DNA from 2 places in the Moellerella wisconsensis genome. Region 2 is predicted to be linked to the other one. Evidence: predicted binding sites of a transcription regulator. Region 2 holds the regulator's gene; the other holds the start of a gene.
What was found. The regulator Fur, encoded in region 2, represses iron uptake genes when iron is present. The targets are predictions, from matches to a motif close to ATAATAATGAGAACNACTATCAA.
Positions count from the first base shown of each region.

Region 1 (5,258 bases), 1.6 Mb from region 2:
TGACCAAAGGCCAACAAAGTTTTCGCGATTCTGACAATCACCAATCTTTATATAAACAAAAAGACCGCAGTCGTTATGGGCTCCAATTACTGTATCCTATCAGTCAAAATACCTCGGTTTTCTGGGATGTTTACTACCGTCCGGAAGTCACTTGGACCCAAGGGAGCCAAGAAAAGAATAATTTCTGGTTTTGGGCACTGGAATTACGCCACACCTTTTAATCTGGCGGATTTAAAACTGGCTTGGCTTACCCGGCTTGGCTTATCTGCTTAGCTTGGCTTAGGTGGATTGATAATAATCCAGCCGATATTATTGCAGCCATTTAACTGAATTCTCGCAGAATATTCGATAGGCGTGACAACCATAACGCCTATCCTAAACAAAGAGAGCATGACATGACAAAGATCATCATGGTATTTTTAACTTTACTCGGTTTAAGCCCAACCACTCTGGCCGCCCCATTGCCGGCAGAACAGTTACAATTAGGCGTCGATCGAGACGCTATTTATGGATCATTACTAAAAAACAAAAAAGTGGCATTAATGGTGAATCAAAGTTCGGTCGCCAGCGACGGAACGCACACACTGGATAAACTATTAGCGCTGCAAGATAAATACCAATTCAAAATTACCCAACTGTTCTCGGTTGAACATGGTATTCGCGGTAATGAAGATGCCGGCTTTGGGGATAACGACCATCGAGATGCACAAAGCGGATTACCGATTATTTCACTGTACGGACGAGATGAAAACGGACGCTCACGCGCTCACCCCAGCGCAGAACAACTGCAAGATGTTGATATCGTTATTTATGATTTACAAGATGTCGGCGTAAGATCGTTCACTTACACCCTATCAATGCATCATTTGCTAGAAAGCCTACAACAGCATAATAAACAATTGATGGTCTTCGACCGCCCCAACCCCCTCGGCGATAACGTTTATGGGCCCGTATTAGAAGAAGCGTTTATTTCCGGCATTGGGATGCACCCCATCCCCCTCGTGCACGGATTAACCTCCGGCGAATTTGCCTTAATGATGGTCAATGAAGGCTGGTTAACCCATTATCAAGATACTCATTGGGCCGCTTTCGGTAAGCCAGAATACCAATTCCCAGCGCACAATCTGCAAGTGATTAAAATGGCTAATTATTCACGCAATAGCCATTACCCACTGCCCAAAAGACCGTCACCGAACTTACGCAGCGATCTATCAATTGCACTTTATCCTTCATTAGTATTATTTGAAGCCACCAGCGTAAATATGGGGCGTGGCTCCGACCATCCCTTTGAACAATTGGCCTTTTCCGATCCACAATTTTTTACTAATACCCGCTATACCGTAGAGCCAAATCAAGCTAATTATGGCTGGCCACAAGCGGGAAAGAGGGTTTACGGTGAAAGAATAACCGCGCAATCGAAGCAAAACTTAGCGCCCACTATTGGCTATTTTGTCAACTGGTGGTTTAAATTTCACCGCCTTGGCTATCCGTTAGTGATTGATAAATCTAATGAAGCTAATTATTTGGACTATCAAAATAACTATTTTGTGATCCGCCCCTCTTGGCTGGCCAAAGTGCTTGGTAATGACCAATTAATTCCGTTACTGGAAACCGCCACACAACGCGGATTATCAGAGCAACAAACCATTGAGTTAATTGAAAATAGCTGGCAGCCAGGTATCGATAACTATCTTAAAATACGCCAAAAATATCGCCTGTATGATTAATCGTTAGCCTTGGCGCGCCTTAGTTGCTTGTTGGCGGTGGGTTCGCTTCCCTTAAGTTCTCCTTGGCATTCCCGTTCGCGCCAAGGAGAGCTCTGGCTTCGGCGAAATAAAACTCGGTAATCCTCCCCAATAGCGAAGTTTACTTGCGCTGAAACAATTGCTAACAAATTATTCTGTGCTTAATTCACCCTGCGATTTAAGTCAAAAAGAGAACGCTATTTAATCTAAGTGATTTTAAAATAACAAAAAAATTTTAATTTTGGTGATAAACATAATCCAATAGCCGCTTAAAAATACGCCTTTAAATAGCGCCCCGCTTCAATTTTTAGTTCATCAACCCCTCCCAATTAGTAATAATAGTGATTCTGGTTATCATTTAGATTGATGGGATTTTCAGTGGAAAAGATCACACATTTCACCTTGCGCAAACTTTTATGTTTAAATTCAGCGGTATATCTCGGTTTATTCTCGCCTGTCGTCTTGGCCGGATCCAGTCCGTCAGACAAAGATCCTGAGGCGATTGTGGTCAGCGCCCAAGCGCTTAAGGTCAATACAGATCTGCAGGAAACGCCTCGGTCGGTCTCAGTGATTTCGCAGCAACAATTAGAGACCCATGCCCCGCAAAAATTAGATGAAGCGCTACGTTATACCTCAGGTGTCGTCTCGCAACCTTACGGCGCGGATAATGATACCGACTGGTTTAAAGTGCGCGGTTTTGACGCGGCCACCTATTTAGATAACAGCCGATTATTCCGGGACGGATATTACACTTGGTTATTAGAACCTTACGGCTTCGAAAGCATCGAAGTGGTAAAAGGCGCTTCGGCGATTTTATTTGGCGAATCCGCTCCCGGCGGTGCGGTCAATGTAGTACAAAAAAAACCACGTCTCACCCCACAAAATGAAGTCTTTGTTGAATTGGGTAATAATAACCAACGTGCCCTCGGTTTTGATTTCGCCGATCAAACCGACAGTCGCGATCCAATCCGCTACCGTTTAGTCGGCGTCGTCAAGGAAGCCGATGGCGAGTTGTCCGGTACCGACAATAAACGGGTATATTTAGCCCCAAGCGTACAAATTCCACTGTCAGAAGCCACTCATTTGACCTTGATGGCCAGTTATCTGCATGACAATGGCACGCCGACCAATCCGTTTTTCCCGGCGGCAGGCACTCTAATTAACTCGCCATTGGGTAACATAAAACCGTCCACGAACTTGGGGGAGCCCAGCTACGATAAATATCGACGTACCCAGCTGTCTGTAGGGTACTTGCTGGAACATGAACTTAATTCCGAGTGGCGCTATGCACAACGGTTAAATTATGGCTACAACGACCTCACACTGCGCAGTGTTTACGCCTTCCCTAACGCCGACATCACCGCCACCGAGCTTAATCGAGGGGTCGTATTCCGCGAGGGTAATAACCAAAGTGTTTCTTTGGATAATAATCTGGTCGGTGAATGGGATACTGAACGACTAGAGCATACCTTATTGGCCGGAGTCGAGCTGCAATACCACCGTACCAAAGGCGATGAACAAGATAGCTACAGCTTTGATCCGATTAATCCATGGCACCCTATTTATGGCCAATACACCCCATTAGATCCGGCCAAAAATATCCATCGCACCATTGATAAAACGCAAGCTAGCCTCTACTCCCAGTATCAATTAAAATTTGATAGCCAATGGGTTGGCGTTGCCGGTTTACGCTATGATTGGGTTAAAACCGAAAATAAAACCCACCAGCTAAATAATAATCGTTCACGCAACGACGGCGAAGTGAGCCTAAATAGTGGAGTAATGTATTTGGCCGATAACGGGCTCTCGCCTTACGCCAATTATTCCCAATCTTTCGAAGTGATGAGCACCATTGATCCGGCGACGCAGCACATTTATAAGCCGCTGAAAGGCGATCAAATTGAACTTGGCGTAAAATACACCCCTCACTTTATCGACGGTTATTTCAATATTGCCTGGTTTGATATTACCCAAAAGAATGCCTTAGTCACGAATCCGAAAACCTCAATCGCCACCCAAACAGGCGAAATTACTTCCTCAGGGATTGAAATTGAAAGTGCCGTACAACTGACTGAACAGCTAAATCTTAAAGCTAATTATACCTATACCGATGCCCGTACCGATAATAGTGGCGGAAAAGGCCATAAACAGGCGGCGTTAATTCCTAAAAACATGGCCTCAGTTTGGGCCAGTTATCAGTTACCGCTGACCGAACAACAAAGCTTAACCTTGGGGACTGGCGTGCGCTATTTAGGCGACTCCAAAGATAATCCGGCTAGCAGCAATCTGACCGTTCCTAGTGCCACCTTGTGGGATATGGCCGCCACCTATGAGCTGAATAAACACTGGCAAATGCAATTAAATATCAATAATATTCTGGACAAAGACTATGTCTCTGCTTGCGATTACTATTGCTATTTTGGTCAATCGCGCTCCGTATTATTGAACGCCAAATACCGTTGGTAATCGGTGGGGTTGCTCGTGGCTTTGGGCTTAGCTTGTCGCCTAGCCATAAAATTAAGCCCTTAAAATTAAGCGCATACAATTAAGCCCATACAATTAACCCGGTGAAAAATTTACCGGGTTAATGAATGGAATAACATCAACCGAGCGCTGTTGCCCGGAACAGTGACAATCAGTCGCTACAAGTTACTAGCAGTCACTATATATCGCTATATATCACTATGAGTCACTATGTTTGAACTTTCTGATCTACAGATTATACGCAGCGAACGCACCATTTTAGCCATTGATCAGTTGAGTATCCCCGATTCAGAACTGACGGTGATCCTCGGCCATAATGGCTCAGGGAAATCAACCCTAGTCAGCTTATTAGCCGGACAGATGACCCCCGATACCGGCAGCATTGGTTTAAATGGCCATGATATTTCAAGCTATAAACCGCGCGATCTGGCTAAGCAGATAGCATTTCTGCCGCAAAAATTACCCGCCTCGGCAGGGCTTACCGTCAGAGAACTGGTTAAACTGGCTCGTTTTCCATGGCGCGGTGCACTGGGACGCTGGCGTAAAGCGGACGATCAGATTGTTGACCAAGCCATGGAACACGCTGGTGTCAGCGCGTTTGCCTCGGTATTAGCGGATCATTTATCCGGCGGTGAACGCCAACGCGCATGGGTGGCCATGTTATTAGCCCAGCAATCGCCGATCCTGATCCTCGACGAACCGACCTCCGCCTTAGATATCCAGCATCAATACCAATTAATGCAGCTATTAAGCGAATTACAACGCACCCAAGGCGTAGGGATTATCGTTATTTTGCATGATCTTAACTTAGCCCTGCGCTTTGCCACCCATATTGTGGCGTTAAAAAAAGGTCGCGTTGATTTTGCCGGCTCGGCGCAACTGTTAAATGATGAACCGCGCTTATCCGCGTTATACGACACTCCGATTAAGCTGATTGATCATCCAGACCACGCCCTGAGTGCCGAAACACAAGGTCGTAAGGTGGCTATCGTATGCGTATAATTCCTCCTATTTTGGCCTTATGGCTAG
Region 1 is NZ_CP093242.1:2,660,201-2,665,458, forward strand. It holds gene MNY66_RS11675 (hypothetical protein) at 1-221, shown strand, start outside; gene MNY66_RS11680 (exo-beta-N-acetylmuramidase NamZ family protein) at 396-1,727, shown strand; gene MNY66_RS11685 (TonB-dependent siderophore receptor) at 2,124-4,211, shown strand; gene MNY66_RS11690 (ABC transporter ATP-binding protein) at 4,440-5,231, shown strand; gene MNY66_RS11695 (iron-siderophore ABC transporter substrate-binding protein) at 5,222-5,258, shown strand, end outside.
Region 1: the regulator Fur is predicted to act here: its motif matches at 2,081-2,103, upstream of MNY66_RS11685 (TonB-dependent siderophore receptor).

Region 2 (5,258 bases):
GCGAGATTGTCGAGTTTGATAATCATCATAATTTGCTACAACAACAAGGCTTATATGCGCAATTATGGCAACAGCAAACCCGTTAATTAGTATCAGTAGTTAGAAGTTGCTGTTTTTTTATTCGCTCGGGATATTTTTTTAAATAAGCGCTGATATTTTAATCGATAACAGCGCTTCATCGCTCCGCAATAGTAGCGATATGCAGGCAGCTAAGGTATGATTGCGCGCTGGATCCTTGGTACTCGCCCTTTAACACTTACTAGATATGGCAAAAGAACAAACTGATCGCACCACTCTTGATTTGTTCGCGAACGAACGTAGGCCTGGGCGACCGAAGACAAGCCCGTTATCACGGGATGAACAATTAAAAATCAACAAACGCAATCAATTAAGACGAGATAAAGTCAAAGGATTACGTCGGGTTGAACTAAAATTAAATGAAGACGCCGTTGCAATACTGAACCAATTGGCAGAGCAACAGAACATCAGTCGCAGTGAACTTATCGAACAGATATTGATGGCTCAGCTTGAGCAGTCACTTCTGCCGGCGAAAGATTAAACGTCATCATCCACAATGCTAACCACACAAATTTGACAGATTTATCCTGATAGTTTGGCCAAAATAGAAAGCACAATGCTATCATTAATGGTAATCATTCAGCACAAATTTGGCGTCAGAAACTGACTGACAGCCCTGACAGAAACAGAAGAGGTTGACTCACTTTATGGCAATCGTAGGTATTTTCTTCGGTAGTGACACAGGTAATACAGAAAATATTGCCAAAATGATCCAGCAAAAACTGGGTAAAGATGTGGCAGAAGTTCACGATATCGCAAAAAGCAGCAAAGAAGATATCGCTGAATTTGATATCCTGCTACTGGGTATTCCAACCTGGTATTATGGTGAAGCTCAGTGCGATTGGGATGACTTTTTCCCTACGCTCGAAGAAATTGATTTCGAGGGTAAATTAGTCGCTCTTTTCGGTTGTGGTGACCAAGAAGATTATGCAGAATATTTCTGCGATGCAATGGGCACTATTCGTGACATTATTGAGCCAAGAGGCGCTGTTATTGTTGGTCATTGGCCAACTGAAGGCTATCACTTCGAAGCCTCTAAAGGACTGGCGGATGATAGTCATTTTATCGGTTTAGCCATTGATGAAGACCGGCAACCTGAACTCACTGAAGAGCGAGTGGATGCATGGGTTAAACAAATTTCTGACGAGATGTCTCTCTCTGAAATTATTGGTTAATATCACATGTGGCTAAACACACATGTGGCTGAGCAGAAAGTTACTCAACATAATTTTAACTGTAGATGAACTACAGTAAACACGAGTCGCAGTTGGCTATTTTTTCGACTATTTAATGTTTATTTTGGCGCGATATACAGCAAATGCGATATACAGCAAATAATGTAACCAACGACCAATAAATAGCATCGTAAACATAGATAGAACGCGAAAATATAACCTAAAAATTGATTCAATAAACACGGCGACTGCAATTTATATGATGTTGGGTATATGGTAATAATGAGACATGATTGGTTTCTATTTACTCTCACTAAGCCTATAATTGTGAAATCGTTTAATAGAAATCTCTTTTTTCTGTTAATTATGTTTAGTTATTATTAAATTCATGAATTAAGTTACAGGATAAATCCGCATGACCGACAACAATAAAGCATTAAAGAATGCTGGGCTGAAAGTTACACTTCCACGCTTGAAGATACTGGAAGTGCTTCAAGATCCTGAGTGCCATCATGTCAGTGCGGAAGATCTCTACAAAAAGCTGATTGATTTAGGCGAAGAGATTGGCCTCGCAACAGTGTACCGTGTATTAAACCAATTTGACGATGCTGGAATTGTGACTCGCCATAATTTTGAAGGTGGTAAATCTGTCTTCGAACTAACACAGCAGCATCATCATGACCACCTTATCTGTCTTGATTGTGGCAAAGTTATTGAATTTACTGATGAATCAATTGAGACTCGTCAGAAAAATATCGCGGCGCGCCACGGAATTAAATTATCAAACCACAGCCTGTACCTGTATGGTCATTGTGCTGATGGTGATTGCCGTGATAACGGTGATGCTCATGAAGCGAAAGGTGAATAGTACCTTTTTATTGGCTCTGTAACTGCATCCTATAGCTTGCCGCACAACTTGGCTATATCGGTGTTTTGTGCTCTGGTTATGATCTGTTTTAGTCATATGCATTACTTTTAATGTCCAGTAAGTAACCAAAACGCTACGGAGCAATTAATCTAGTCAATTTCCTCTGAAATCCGTATGTGCAAACCACATGCGGATTTTATTTTGCCTCTCATTTGCGTTCTCTAACCAATAAATTTGATAATCACTCGACGTAATATTACACTAATCTCTAGTATCAAAAATCACATTAAAAGACCGCTTAAACAATCAGTTTTCAAAGACTAACTATCAAAAATTAACGTTCAAAAGAACCCGTATCTAAGAACGATCCCCCAAAGACTAAACGCAGAAACAACAAACAGAACAAAGTAAGCGAAATGAGAATACAATGATATCAATAGCGACTCATTGATTTCTCATCATAAATATCGCGCTAATTGATTGTTGAAGGATGAATGAATGAGTCAAACGGAACAACCCAATCGTGGCGGTTGGAGCACATTACTTACAGGTCAATATCTTTGGTTCACCTTGGCGCTAACCGGAGGGATCGTTCTGCATGCGGTCAATGTCTACATCACTATTACGACCTTACCTTCCGTAGTACGTGATATTGGCGGTCTAGATTTTTATGCTTGGAACACCACGCTGTTTATTCTGTCATCCATTATTCTCTCGGCTCTGACTTCTCGTATTTTATCCCGCCTCGGTCCGAGAAAAAGTTATCTTATCGCAACACTGATTTTTATTATCGGCACGATTGTTTGTGCCCTCACCCCCTCGATGCTACTCATGTTACTAGGACGTATAATTCAAGGCGCTGGCGGAGGAATTTTACTCACCTTATCTTATTCCATGGTTCATCTTGTTTTCCCACAATATCTCTGGTCAAGGGTACTGGCAATGATGTCGAGTATGTGGGGGATGGCAACACTTTTGGGGCCAGCATTAGGTGGTTTTTTTGCAGAATATACTCTTTGGCGCGGGGCATTTTGGTGTCTAGCTATCGTTGGGCTGCCCTATATGTATCTTACATGGCGTGTATTGCCTAATCAAAATCATCGCAGCACCGTGCAAGAAAAAATTCCCTATCGCCAATTATTGCTGCTTTCGATGGCGGTTTTGGCTATTTCTCTCGGCAGTCTCAGCCAAAAAATATGGGTGCCCATTTTAGGACTTATGGCCGCTTGTACATTATGTTATGCCCTAGTCAATCTTGAAAAAAGAGGAGTAAACTGCTTATTTCCACAAGATACTTTTCGGCTATCCGCTCCTTTAGCGCCAATTTATTTGACCATGGCGTTATTAGGTTTTAGCGTACAAACAGAAGTTTTTGTTCCTTATTTTTTACAAGTTCTGCATGATGTTCCTCCCTTAGCCTCGGGATATCTCGCGGCATTAGTCGGAGCCGGTTGGTCTTCTAGCGCAATTTTAGCCTCCGGAGTAACGCCAGTAATCGCCCGCAAATTAATCTGCCGTGGCCCTACACTCACACTATTTGCCTTAGTTATTCTCGCGCTGTTTATCACGAATATTATTGAGCTAGAAAATTATCAATTAATAATAATTTGCCTCGCATTATTTTTTGCTGGCAGCGGAATAGGAATGGCATGGCCCCATTTACTGACGCGGATATTAACCGTTTCACGTCAACAAGATGCGGATAAAGCCTCTGCGGCGATAACTACGCTACAACTATTTTCAACCGCCTTTGGCGCATCCATGGCTGGCTTAATCGCTAATTCAGCAGGGCTTTCGCTCCCCGGAGGAATAGATGGCGCTAAATCAGCCGCCGCTTGGCTATTTATATTATTTGCAGCAGTCCCTCTATTCGCATTAATTAGCGCTAATATTGTGGTTAAACAAGCGAATAAGCACTAGTCAATCGCAAAATTCTCTTTTAATTCAGTTGATTATTAATTATGTACAAAAAATAATAAAACTATATTCCACATTATATTCAAAGCGATATTTAAAACCATGTACAGCTATCGAGCGCGTTGTTGGCTAAACAGTAAAAAGCATAGAGAGAATAACAAAAAGTCCGTATCATAGGTTTTCTAAAAACATCATTATCAAGTGACTGACATGACTCAAACATTTATCCCTGGCAAAGATGCCGCCCTCGAAGATTCGATAGCCTCGTTTCAAGATAAATTACACTCTCTAGGATTTAATATCGAAGAAGCCTCCTGGCTGAATCCTGTACCTAACGTCTGGTCAGTACATATTCGTGATCGTGACTGTTCGCTGTGCTTTACCAACGGTAAAGGCAGCACTAAAAAAGCCGCATTAGCCTCTGCTTTGGGTGAATATTTTGAGCGTCTCTCAACCAATTATTTTTTTGCTGATTTCTATTTAGGTAAAAACATCGCGGACGGTGAATTTGTTCATTATCCTAATGAAAAGTGGTTTCCTTTAACCGAAGATGACAGCTTACCCGACGGAATTTTAGACGCAGGTTTATTAAAATTTTACGATCCTGATAATGCCCTAGGTGGCAGCCAATTGATTGATTTTCAATCCGGCAATACCGAACGTGGGATCTGCGCGCTACCATTCACGCGTCAATCAGACAATCAAACGGTATATATTCCAATGAACATCATTGGTAATCTATATGTTTCAAACGGCATGTCAGCGGGAAATACCGCTAACGAAGCACGAGTTCAGGGATTATCTGAAATTTTCGAGCGCTATGTTAAAAATCGTATTATCTCTGAATGTATCAGCCTTCCGCTGATCCCTGCTGAAGTAATGAATAAATACCCAAGCGTGGTAGAAGCAGTAAATACCTTAGAACAAGAAGGCTTTCCAATTTTCTGCTATGACGCATCATTAGGGGGCGAATATCCAGTTATTTGTGTGATTTTATTCAATCCAGCCAATGGTACATGTTTCGCTTCGTTTGGTGCACACCCCGATTTTGGTGTCGCCCTAGAGCGTACAGTGACAGAATTATTACAGGGTCGTGGTTTAAAAGATCTCGATGTGTTTAATGCACCGACGTTTGACGATGAAGAAGTGGCGGATAATACTAATCTCGAAACTCACTTTATTGATTCAAGTGGTTTAATTAGTTGGGACTTATTTAAAAA
Region 2 is NZ_CP093242.1:1,052,988-1,058,245, reverse strand. It holds partial or broken gene MNY66_RS04545 (type I secretion system permease/ATPase) at 1-86, shown strand, start outside; gene ybfE (LexA regulated protein) at 266-559, shown strand; gene fldA (flavodoxin FldA) at 726-1,253, shown strand; gene fur (ferric iron uptake transcriptional regulator) at 1,669-2,121, shown strand; gene MNY66_RS04525 (MFS transporter) at 2,620-4,041, shown strand; gene ycaO (30S ribosomal protein S12 methylthiotransferase accessory factor YcaO) at 4,249-5,258, shown strand, end outside.